3 regions of the Paenibacillus sp. FSL H8-0457 genome follow, and region 3 is predicted to be linked to each of the others. Evidence: riboswitches for the same ligand, from Rfam matches in the RefSeq annotation. Region 3 holds a riboswitch; each other region holds the start of a gene.
The links. A riboswitch is a leader RNA that binds a small molecule or an ion and turns the genes downstream of it on or off. The one in region 3 is predicted to bind cyclic di-AMP.
Positions count from the first base shown of each region.

Region 1: another riboswitch for cyclic di-AMP. It lies ahead of MHI43_RS27480 (TrkH family potassium uptake protein); the one in region 3 lies ahead of MHI43_RS19905 (C40 family peptidase).
Region 2: another riboswitch for cyclic di-AMP. It lies ahead of MHI43_RS00485 (C40 family peptidase); the one in region 3 lies ahead of MHI43_RS19905 (C40 family peptidase).

Region 1 covers NZ_CP150293.1:6,114,754-6,118,031, reverse strand. The annotation lists gene MHI43_RS27485 (CPBP family intramembrane glutamic endopeptidase) at 1-698, opposite strand, end outside; cyclic di-AMP (ydaO/yuaA leader) riboswitch at 989-1,133, shown strand; gene MHI43_RS27480 (TrkH family potassium uptake protein) at 1,197-2,537, shown strand; gene MHI43_RS27475 (TrkA family potassium uptake protein) at 2,554-3,228, shown strand; gene MHI43_RS27470 (LysR family transcriptional regulator) at 3,265-3,278, opposite strand, start outside.
Region 2 covers NZ_CP150293.1:101,274-104,551, reverse strand. The annotation lists gene MHI43_RS00495 (M1 family metallopeptidase) at 1-577, shown strand, start outside; gene MHI43_RS00490 (hypothetical protein) at 589-1,416, shown strand; cyclic di-AMP (ydaO/yuaA leader) riboswitch at 1,763-1,898, shown strand; gene MHI43_RS00485 (C40 family peptidase) at 1,903-2,376, shown strand; gene MHI43_RS00480 (GNAT family protein) at 2,882-3,278, shown strand, end outside.
Region 3 covers NZ_CP150293.1:4,513,684-4,516,961, reverse strand. The annotation lists gene MHI43_RS19915 (ROK family protein) at 1-383, shown strand, start outside; gene MHI43_RS19910 (hypothetical protein) at 689-1,216, opposite strand; cyclic di-AMP (ydaO/yuaA leader) riboswitch at 1,479-1,612, shown strand; gene MHI43_RS19905 (C40 family peptidase) at 1,616-2,092, shown strand; gene MHI43_RS19900 (stalk domain-containing protein) at 2,213-3,278, opposite strand, start outside.

The DNA.
Region 1 (3,278 bases), 1.6 Mb from region 3:
TCATAAGAGCGCAATTTCCCCTGCTCGAAGGTGAAGCGGTGCTCCAGCCTGGAGTCCCCGATCCTGGATTCAGGGTCCACATATTTGAGACGGGGATCCCCCTCCTTCGTAACCAGCTCCAGATTCGACAGGTCATAACCCGCCCGCTGAAGCCATGGCTCCGCCAGCGCCTGCTTCTCGGCCAATGTCATGCCGTCCTCAACGACGAGCAGCATCTGCCTCTGAATCTCGCCCTTGTTCAGCTCGATCCGATCAAAGCTGGAACGGGCATAATCATACGAGAATCCGACGATGCCGGAATTTTGCATGTGCACGTCCACATTGAGGGCATCGCCTCCAGGCTCGCTGAAGCGAACGCGGTATACGTCATAGGGATATTTGGCTTCATAGGTTTTGTTATATTCCGAAAGTCTCTTCTCCTTCGCCAGATATCCGTAAAGTTCCGATTTGGATTGATATGTAACCAAGGCTTCGTCCGTGTCCGCAGCCGCAAACTGCAGATGCTCCTGAGCAAACCTTGAAGCTGCCTGCCGAGCCTGCTCCTTGGAAATGATATCCGGTGAGGCCATCTCGGCATCGTCCGGATTCGCCCACGGAAATACCTGAAATAATAGGAACAGAATCAGGCCGACTGCGGCAGGCGCGATGAGCTGCTTCAGATTGGGCTTCAGCTTCAAGGGCTCTCTTGCACGATTCATGAAATTCCTCCTCTAAGAAAGTTGATACTCCCACTGGTATTCGATATGCCTGATTAAGAACGCATAGAGTCAATATAACATAGTATGAAAGCCATAAGCAGCTTATCCCAATTATCGGAATATTGAAATAAATCGATGAAAATGAATGAAAGGTTTCGAAAACGTTAGAGAACCCTACGCTTGTATTCTTGAATATGCCCAATTCGCGCTCTTTTAAAGATATTTCGGGCGAAAAACGGCATTGGGTTACGTAACGGATTGAGTTATAATCACATCATGCTTGAAGGAACCGAATATTCCAGCCGAATTTCGTAATGAAAATGGGGGAACCATGTAATTGGGGTGAATTTCATTATTCCCGGAATAATGAATAGGGCGACCTGTGGAAATGCCCGAATCCGTCAGCTAACCTCGTAGGCTGTTGCACAGGAACCAGACCGAAAGGCACTGCGTTTTCCAGTGTCTTTTTTCGTTGATTTTTTTAAAGAAGGTGTCCGATTGAACGCTAAATTAAACTGGCTTACATTGTCTCCGCCCCAAATTCTCGTGCTTGGTTTTGCGGCCATCATCTTCATCGGGACCGGGCTGTTAATGCTGCCAATCTCGACGACGACGGGCGAACCGCTTGGATTTACTGACGCCTTGTTCACTTCGACCTCGGCAACGTGCGTAACGGGCCTGGTCGTAGTGGATACGGGAACGACATTCAGTTCCTTCGGAGAAGTCGTGATCATGCTGCTGATTCAAATCGGCGGGCTCGGATTCATGACGATGGCTACTTTATTCGCCTTGGTTCTGAAGAGACGCATATCGCTCAAAGACCGTCTAATCTTGCAGGAAGCGATGAATCAGTCCTCGATGGAAGGCATCGTAAGGCTGATACGCAGAGTATTGCTGTACTCGCTCGTCATCGAGGCCTGCGGCGCAGTCCTTTTATCGGTTCGTTGGGCGTTTGATATGCCGCTGGGCCGGGCGATCTATTACGGTGTTTTTCATGCGGTGACGATGTTTAACAACGCCGGCTTCGATTTGTTTGGCGATTTTCGGAGTTTGACCGGGTATGTATACGATCCGGTAGTCAACTTCGTTGTGATGTTCTTGATTGTTTCCGGGGGCATTGGATTTATTGTGCTGTCCGATCTGATCGATTATCGAAAACAGCGGAGGCTCTCCCTGCACTCCAAGGTGGTGCTCACGATGACGGCTGCCTTGCTTGCGGTCGGATTTATCGTCATTCTCATATTTGAATTTACCAATCCGAGAACGCTGGGTTCCCTGAACTGGGGCGGAAAATTCTTCGGCGCGTTATTCCAATCCGTAACGCCGCGTACGGCGGGCGCGAATACTATAGATATTACGGGGCTCAGACAGGCAACGCAATTTTTTATCGTCATCCTGATGTTTATCGGAGCATCTCCAGGGTCAACCGGCGGCGGCATCAAAACCACGACCTTTACCATTATGGTAGGGGCGGTCATTGCGATGATGCGCGGGCGGGAAGACATCGTTATGTTCCGTTATCGCCTGGCCCAGGAGCGGGTGCTGAAGGCACTGACCATTGCCTTGCTGGCCCTGCTGCTCGTTCTAACCGTCTCGATGATTCTGTCGACGACAGAGGAAGGGGACTTCCTGGAGATTCTATTCGAAACGACATCCGCCTTCAGTACGGTAGGTCTCTCCATGGGCTTAACGCCCGATTTGACCGTGTTCGGCAAGATCCTGATCAGCCTTACGATGTTTGCGGGTCGATTGGGGCCTTTGACGCTTGCTTATGCACTGGGGCCGAAAAAGGGTAAAGAATTATATCGTCATCCGGAAGGCAAAATGATAATTGGATAAGGGGTATAGGAGAGACATGAAACCAAAGCAATTTGCAATCATCGGTTTGGGGCGATTTGGCGCCAGTCTGGCGCTGGAGCTGATGGAACAGGGATATGAGGTGCTCGGCATCGACCGGAACGAAGAGGTCGTCGAGGATATGAGCGAGCTGCTGACGCATACGGTGGTGGCGGACGCGACGGATGAGGAAGTGCTTAAATCGCTTGGCATTCGCAACTTCGACTGCGGAATCGTTGCGATCGGGAACGACATTCAGATGAGCATCCTCTCCGCCATCCTGTTGAAAGAGCTTGGTGTCGCGATGGTCGTTGCCAAGGCGATATCGGTGCTGCACGGCCGGGCGCTGGAGAAGCTTGGCGTGGACCGGGTCATCTTTCCCGAGCGGGATATGGGGATCCGGGTAGCGCACCAGCTCGTGACGCCGAACCTGCTTGATTATATCGAATTATCCAAGGATTATCTGATTGTGGAGATGACGGTCACGGACTGCATGGACGGAAAAACGCTGAGCGAGCTTAATACGAGGGTCCGGTACGGCGTCAGCGTGGTGGCGCTGAATAAACAGTCCGGCATTATCGTTGCTCCGACGGCCATGGACGTCGTGAACTCCGGCGACATTATGGTCGTCATCGGCTCCAATGACAACGTGGACCGCTTTGAGTCCGAAGTCGTGAATATGCTCGAAAAATAAATATAGTAGAAAAAAACTGACGATTGCGAAATATCGTCAGTTTTTTTTCG
Region 2 (3,278 bases), 2.7 Mb from region 3:
CGCGCTGAATGTTTACACGAGAGGCAAGCTGGTGCTGCAAGGCATTGAACGGCAGGTCGGTCCACAGATGATGGGGAAAATCATGCATACCTATGCCCAGAAATATCGGTTCAAGCACCCAACCACGTCTGATTTTCAGAAAGTCGTCGAGCAAGTAAGCAAAACATCCTGGCAATCGTATTTTGACCAATATGTATATGGAAGCCAAATGGCCGACGTCGCCATCGATGTGATCAAAACCAAAAATAAAGGCACGTCAGACCATCCGCGGTATGAATCCACGGTCAAGATTACGAGCAAGGACGGAGATATAACCGATGTGCCTATCGTGTTCGCCTTTGAAGACGGCAAAACGGTGGAGCGAACCTGGAGCGGTAAGGACGAAAAAGTTACGTACACCCTGGAGTACAGCACCCCGCTCGCCTGGGCCATGGTTGATCCGAAATACTCCATCGTTCTGGAGAATAGACACATCAATAACTATATGAAGGCAGGAATGGATCCGAAGGTGGTCACACGCTGGAATCTCAGTATTACCAAGCTTGTGGAGACGTTGTTCGGCAGCCTGTCATGGTGAGGGGGGAGCACATGAAAAGTTATGCAGGCCAAGGGTGGATCAGTGTTAAAGACCAATTATACGTCTCCATTCTGCTGTTCTTGTACCGCATGCTGTGGGGATATTGCCTGTACCGGCTTGTAAAATCGGCAGTCGTCCCCCTGCTGATGCGGTATCCGGATTCTGCCCCTAACGAGCTTAGTCGCCTGTTATTCTTCTACGAGGGCGAGATGAGTCTATCGTTAAGCGGCACGGTCCATACCTATGGTTGGCTTCTGGCCGCTCTGCTCCTGATCCGGATGGTATGTACCCCGCTCATTCGGGCAGGCATCTTCTATAACCTCCACCAGGAGGCTAAGGGCGAGCGCGGATTATTCTTCTTCACCGGCATGCAGAAGCTATGGAAGCCCGTTACGGTATTTTATCTGATCGAACTTGTTCTTACCTTTGTGCCCGGATACTGGATTCTGCCCAAAATCCTTCCGATCCTGCTGAACGGGATCCATGAGCCGGTTCTGCTGCTTCATGCGCTGCCTCATGCAGCCGGCTGGTTTCTGTACGCCTATCTGATTCGCCTGTTATTGCTCTATATGCAATTCGGCCGTACGGACAATTCCGGCATGATCAGCTCCGTTCTTGCGCTCTTCCGCCGACTGGGCACGGCTGTGCTGTTATCCCTTACCGTTGGCGGATCGGCCTGCGTCATTCTTTTGCTCCTGAGCTCGGCATCGCTCTTCTGGGCGGGATTGATCGGCTTGATTATTCAGCAAGCCTCTTATTTTTTAAATGGACTCTTCCAAATTTGGGTAATTTCCGCCCAATATCATTTGTGGCGGGATTCTTCTTCGCAGCATGCCTAATCGTTACATTTCGTTACCATCATATGATAAACAAGCTCGTAAATATGCTGTAATCGGAAGCGACACATTTCTCTCTCGGACTTGATTTTACAAAGAATAGAAGCTCATTTTTCCTCAATATTACATTTTCCGATGGCCAAGTTACAAAAAAACCTGATCCCGCATGATGGGGACAGGTTTTTTTGTATAAAAATGAGCTTTCCTCATTTGCCAAATTGTTAATACTCTGCTAAAATAACGAATATGTTAGTAACAACTTTGTCATCTTTACTGTAACTTTTTGCTGGAACTATGTAATTTCGTTAAGCATGTTGGAACGTCAGACGTCTATGAATGGGTTCATCAACATTTTAAGGAGCCGAATTCCCATGATTGGGAAGCGGGGGATCCGTTTTGGGTGAATTGATCTCGCAAGAGAGGGATCATAGGGGACCTTCAACCGAACCCTTAAGCTAACCTCGCAGGCAATGGAAGGAGCTTTTTGTTTTGAAAAAGAAGTTAACGGCCATTTCTCTAGGCCTGGCCCTCGCACTCACATTAGGGACCGGAAGCGCTTTCGCCGATTCCAAATTAAATACTGCAATCAAACCAGCCATTGGTGTCTCTTATAAAACAGGTGGAACCACAACGAATGGTTTTGACTGCTCCGGATTCACCAGCTATATCTACAAGAAACTTGGTCTTAGCCTGCCGCGCACGTCTGGAGCTCAATACAAAGTCGGTACGGCCGTAGCCAAGAGCAAGCTGAAAGCTGGCGATCTCGTGTTCTTCAACACATCCGGCAGAGGTGTATCTCATGTGGGTATTTATGTTGGGGGCGGCAAATTCGCTCATTCCTCATCCTCGCGCGGTGTCATCATCAGTCCGCTGAGCCAGAGCTATTACGCCAATCGATACGTAGGTGCTAAGCGAGTCATGAGTCAGTCTACGTACAAGTCTGTAGCTGTGAACTACAATTAATTACTGGAACTTCATTGATTTATCCTTTACAAGAAGCCCTGGGCGTATGAGATTGTGCCGATCTCATCCAGCGGCTTTTTCTTTTGTCTGCTCTGTGTATACCTTTATAACGTTTGGGACAACGAAAAAGTTCCCACTTTTCGAGAAAAAAAGAAAATTATTATGCGAATTCACTTCGCCCCCTCATGTCGTTGCATCTTCTACCCTTTATATACCCTCCTCTCCCTTCATTAAACACCCTAATGGAAAAATATTGATTTTATTTTCTGAGGACTACTACGAGCAGCGATACGTAGGTGCCGAGCGCATCATGAGCAATGATCAGTATGAAAAGTCGACCGGAGAATCCTCCTAAGCTTCGATGTCTTATCCTCGTCCTGCCCATACATATCCGTTTGCCCGTCAAAGGAGACCTACTTCTCTTGGACGGGCTTTTTGATGCGGCTAGAATGTTTGAGAAATGGGGTATAATTTAATTTGTAATTATGACAGGGGGACTTTGCCAATGGATGCAGCACCGATTTCATTTCATACGGTGGTCATGCGTGAAGAGCACGCGAAAGAAATATGCGCCTGGACCTATCCTCCTCCCTATAACATTTACGCTTTTCTTCCCTGGGAGCAGATGAAGGGGCTTGAGATCGAGTTTGGGGATCCCGACATCCGCCGGGAACAGTACATTTCGATTTTGGATGAACGGAAGACGCTATGGGGATTTGCCCAACTGTTTCCGATGCATGAGGTTACGCGAATCGGGCTGGGCATGCGGCCTGATTGGTGCGGGCGGGGAATGGGTAAACGGTTTATGCAGACGATTGTCCGGGAAGCGAGGCGGAGGCGGCCTGCCGATGAGATCGACCTGGAGGTAATGACCTGGAATGAACGTGCGATCCGCGCGTACG
Region 3 (3,278 bases):
CAGGAACGGCCATCGGCCTGGCAGCATCCCAGCGGATGCTTACCCAGACCAGCGTTATTTCTGAACTGGCCGCAGCCGATGGAGGCGTGAACGCCAGGCATGTATTCGAGGCTAAACGTCTTCATGACCCCGTCGCAGTAGAGGTCATCGATCGTGCCGTTTATTACATGGCGCTTGGACTGGTTAATGTCATTCACAGCTTCAACCCCGATCGCATCGTGGTTGGCGGGGGTGTGAGCAGAGCAGGCGAGCTCCTTTTCCCGCAGCTTCGGGAAATGACGGATAAGCTGGTCATGCCGTCTTATTTAGGAACCTACGAGATCGTTCCTGCGGGACTGCGGGACGATGTTGGCCTGGTGGGAGCCGCAGCCTTGTTCCAATAATACATTCGTAAAGAAAAGGCAACAAAAGCCGCCCTCAAGGGCGGCTTTCTGATTATTCATGAAGAGAGCGGGAAACGGAGCGATCATATTTGCGTAAGCGAAGTCCGTAACTTGTGACAGGTGATAGGCGTAAACCGTAAGCCGTCATCCGTTTTCACTGGAGTCGAGTTTTTGGTTTCCTATTAGGTTTGTTTGTATCCGACAAACAATAAGCGGTTGCCCGCACTTTCCCGCCCGCCGACGGCAACCGCCGGCTCCAAACCCGCACGCGAGGCGGCCTGCAGGCTTGGAGCCGGCGGCTTCCGCTACTCCATGTATTTTGATGCGTCGAACGTAATCATGCTCGTATGGTTGGCATGTTCGATCAGTGAGGAGAGCCTGGTCACTTCGCGTTCCTTCTTGCGCGCCTGCGCCTGATAAGCTTCCGGATCGTATAAGGCCACGTTAAACAGCGTTACGGCGCCATCTCCGCTTCCCCGGCCGTTCTGGCGCTCCAGCTTCTTGCGGGAGCCGAGATGGGCAAGCTGTCCGATATCGCTGCGCATTTGTTTGGCAAGCTCGATCGCCTCCATGATGGTCATGTCGGAGCCGTTCCAACTAATGGTCTGCGTCGTGTTGGAGATTGCCATCAGCAGATCCAGCTTTCTGTAATCCGCTGCGGCAGCTTCGATCTCTTCCGTAATGGCATCCACGCTGCGTGCAGGATACTCCGCCGTTTCCCCTTTTTCAATGATCGTGCTGCTGTTGTTCAAGCGTTCCGACATCAGTTGATTCATGAGACGGTTGATTGCTGCCCGGACTGCCAAAGCTTCAGCCATCGTAATTTGACTCATAAGCGAAGGATCACCTCTTTGATTTCTTGTCTGAATATGTAAACGTTCCGAACTGCAAAAAAGTTGCATGCCCATTAACAAAACGTCGCCGGAGGTTCGATGGAGTGTTACATAATTGTCATGAGTATACGAGATGGCATAATGAAAAAACATGAAAATTTTCAGCCTATACGACATTGATTAACATATAGTGATAGATTTCTAGGATATTATTGACAGCATCCTTGCTTGTATACTATATTAAGAGAAGGTTACAAAATGTTAATGAATTTTGCCGAATTTCGTTTGTGAAAACGGGGGAACCGTCTTGGGTGAATTATTCTTGTACCATAGAGAGTATAGGGAACCTTCAACCGAACCCTTAGCTAACTCCGTAGGCATCGAAGGAGAGAACGTATTTTGAAGAAATTTGTCATCACATTGCTTGGGTCTGCAATTATTTTTTCTTCTGGTGCCGTATCAGCCTATGCTGATCAACAACCGAATTTTCAGCATCAAGTGAAGCAATTAGTAGGAACGCCTTATAAATGGGGCGGAACAACGACAAGCGGATTTGATTGCTCCGGATTTATTCTGTATATGTTTAGAAATTTCGACTTGGACCTTCCACGCACTTCCCAGAGTCAGGCTAAAGCCGGGGTTCATGTGGATCGCGAGGACCTGAGAGTCGGAGATTTGGTATTCTTCAATACAAGCGGAAGCGGCATTTCCCATGCGGGCGTTTACATTGGAGATGGACAATTTGCGCATGCTTCCAGCAGCAAGGGCGTAAGAATCAGCAAGCTTAGCGACTCCTATTACGAACCGCGTTATGTTACGGCGCGCCGTGTATTGAGTCAAGAGAACTATGCTAAACTGGTAGGAAGCGCGAGCTAATTGGAATACGCAGTTTAGAGTTCGATACATAACCGGAAAGCCTGACAAGAGATGATCTTGTCAGGCTTTCTTTTTTTATGGAAGATTATAATTTGGGATTCTGCGAAAAGATTCACTAGATTATTCCTTTACGACAGAGGCATTCACGGCGGCTTCCATGCCATTATTATAGGAACGGAACAAGCCCAGACGCCAGAAGGCGGCACCTTTCAGATCATAGCGCTTGGCCAAGCCGAGCTTATCGTCGACGGATGTGGCGGTTTCGCTGCTTAAGCTGATGCCGAGCAGGAGCTTCTGCTTAGGAACGCCTGCCTGAAGTGCCTGCTGAATGGCTTGGTCCACCAGACTGTTGGGTTCAGGAACCTGGGCTTTGGTGCCAACCGGATTGTACTGATACGCCATGACGATGAGATCATCGGCAAGGGAGGCCAGCGTCTTGTAATCATAGCCTTTATAGGCGCTGTTCAATGGCGGAACGGCTAAGGACAGAGCAATGTCGCTCGGCAATGCGGCTTTCAATTGCTTGACGTAATCATTAAGCAGCTTCTGCTGCTTCGCGGCATCCAGTTTAAAACCGAGCCCTTCGAAATCAAGCACCACGCCGCCGAATCCGTTATCCGCCACCGCAGTCGTGATGCCCTCAATGGACTTTTGGCGAAGGCTGCTGTCGCTGAGGACTTTGGTTAATTCGCCGTTTCCGTCCAAAGCGTAAACCATAAGGTACGGTTTAATCTCCCGATCCGCAGCATCCGCAACAATCGATTGCGGAGTCACGTCGCCGGCCGCCGCAGGCAGACGATACTCGTCGCCTTGAAGCGTAAACTGACCTTCCCGATCAATGCGGCTCCAGCCGAAAGCGACTGAATTCATGGATGCTACGAGATCCCGCTCTTGGAAAGATTGCAAAGCGTAAAAGGCTCTTAGATGCATTTCGCGCTGCGGCGACACGAGGGAGACCGTGCGAGTCGCCTGATTCCAGCCGACATTAACGCCGAATTGGCTGCTGAACGAGCTGAGCGGAATCAGAACGCGGCCTTCCCGCTGGACAGGGGGAGCGGCCAGCTTCACTTTTTTACCGTTGACGGTTGCGCTCGAGCTCCCGACTTGAAGCAGCACTTCCGTCGTTTGACCTTTCACCTCGCCAATGGCCTTCACCGTTTGGGTCTTGCTGTTCCACGTGATTTGA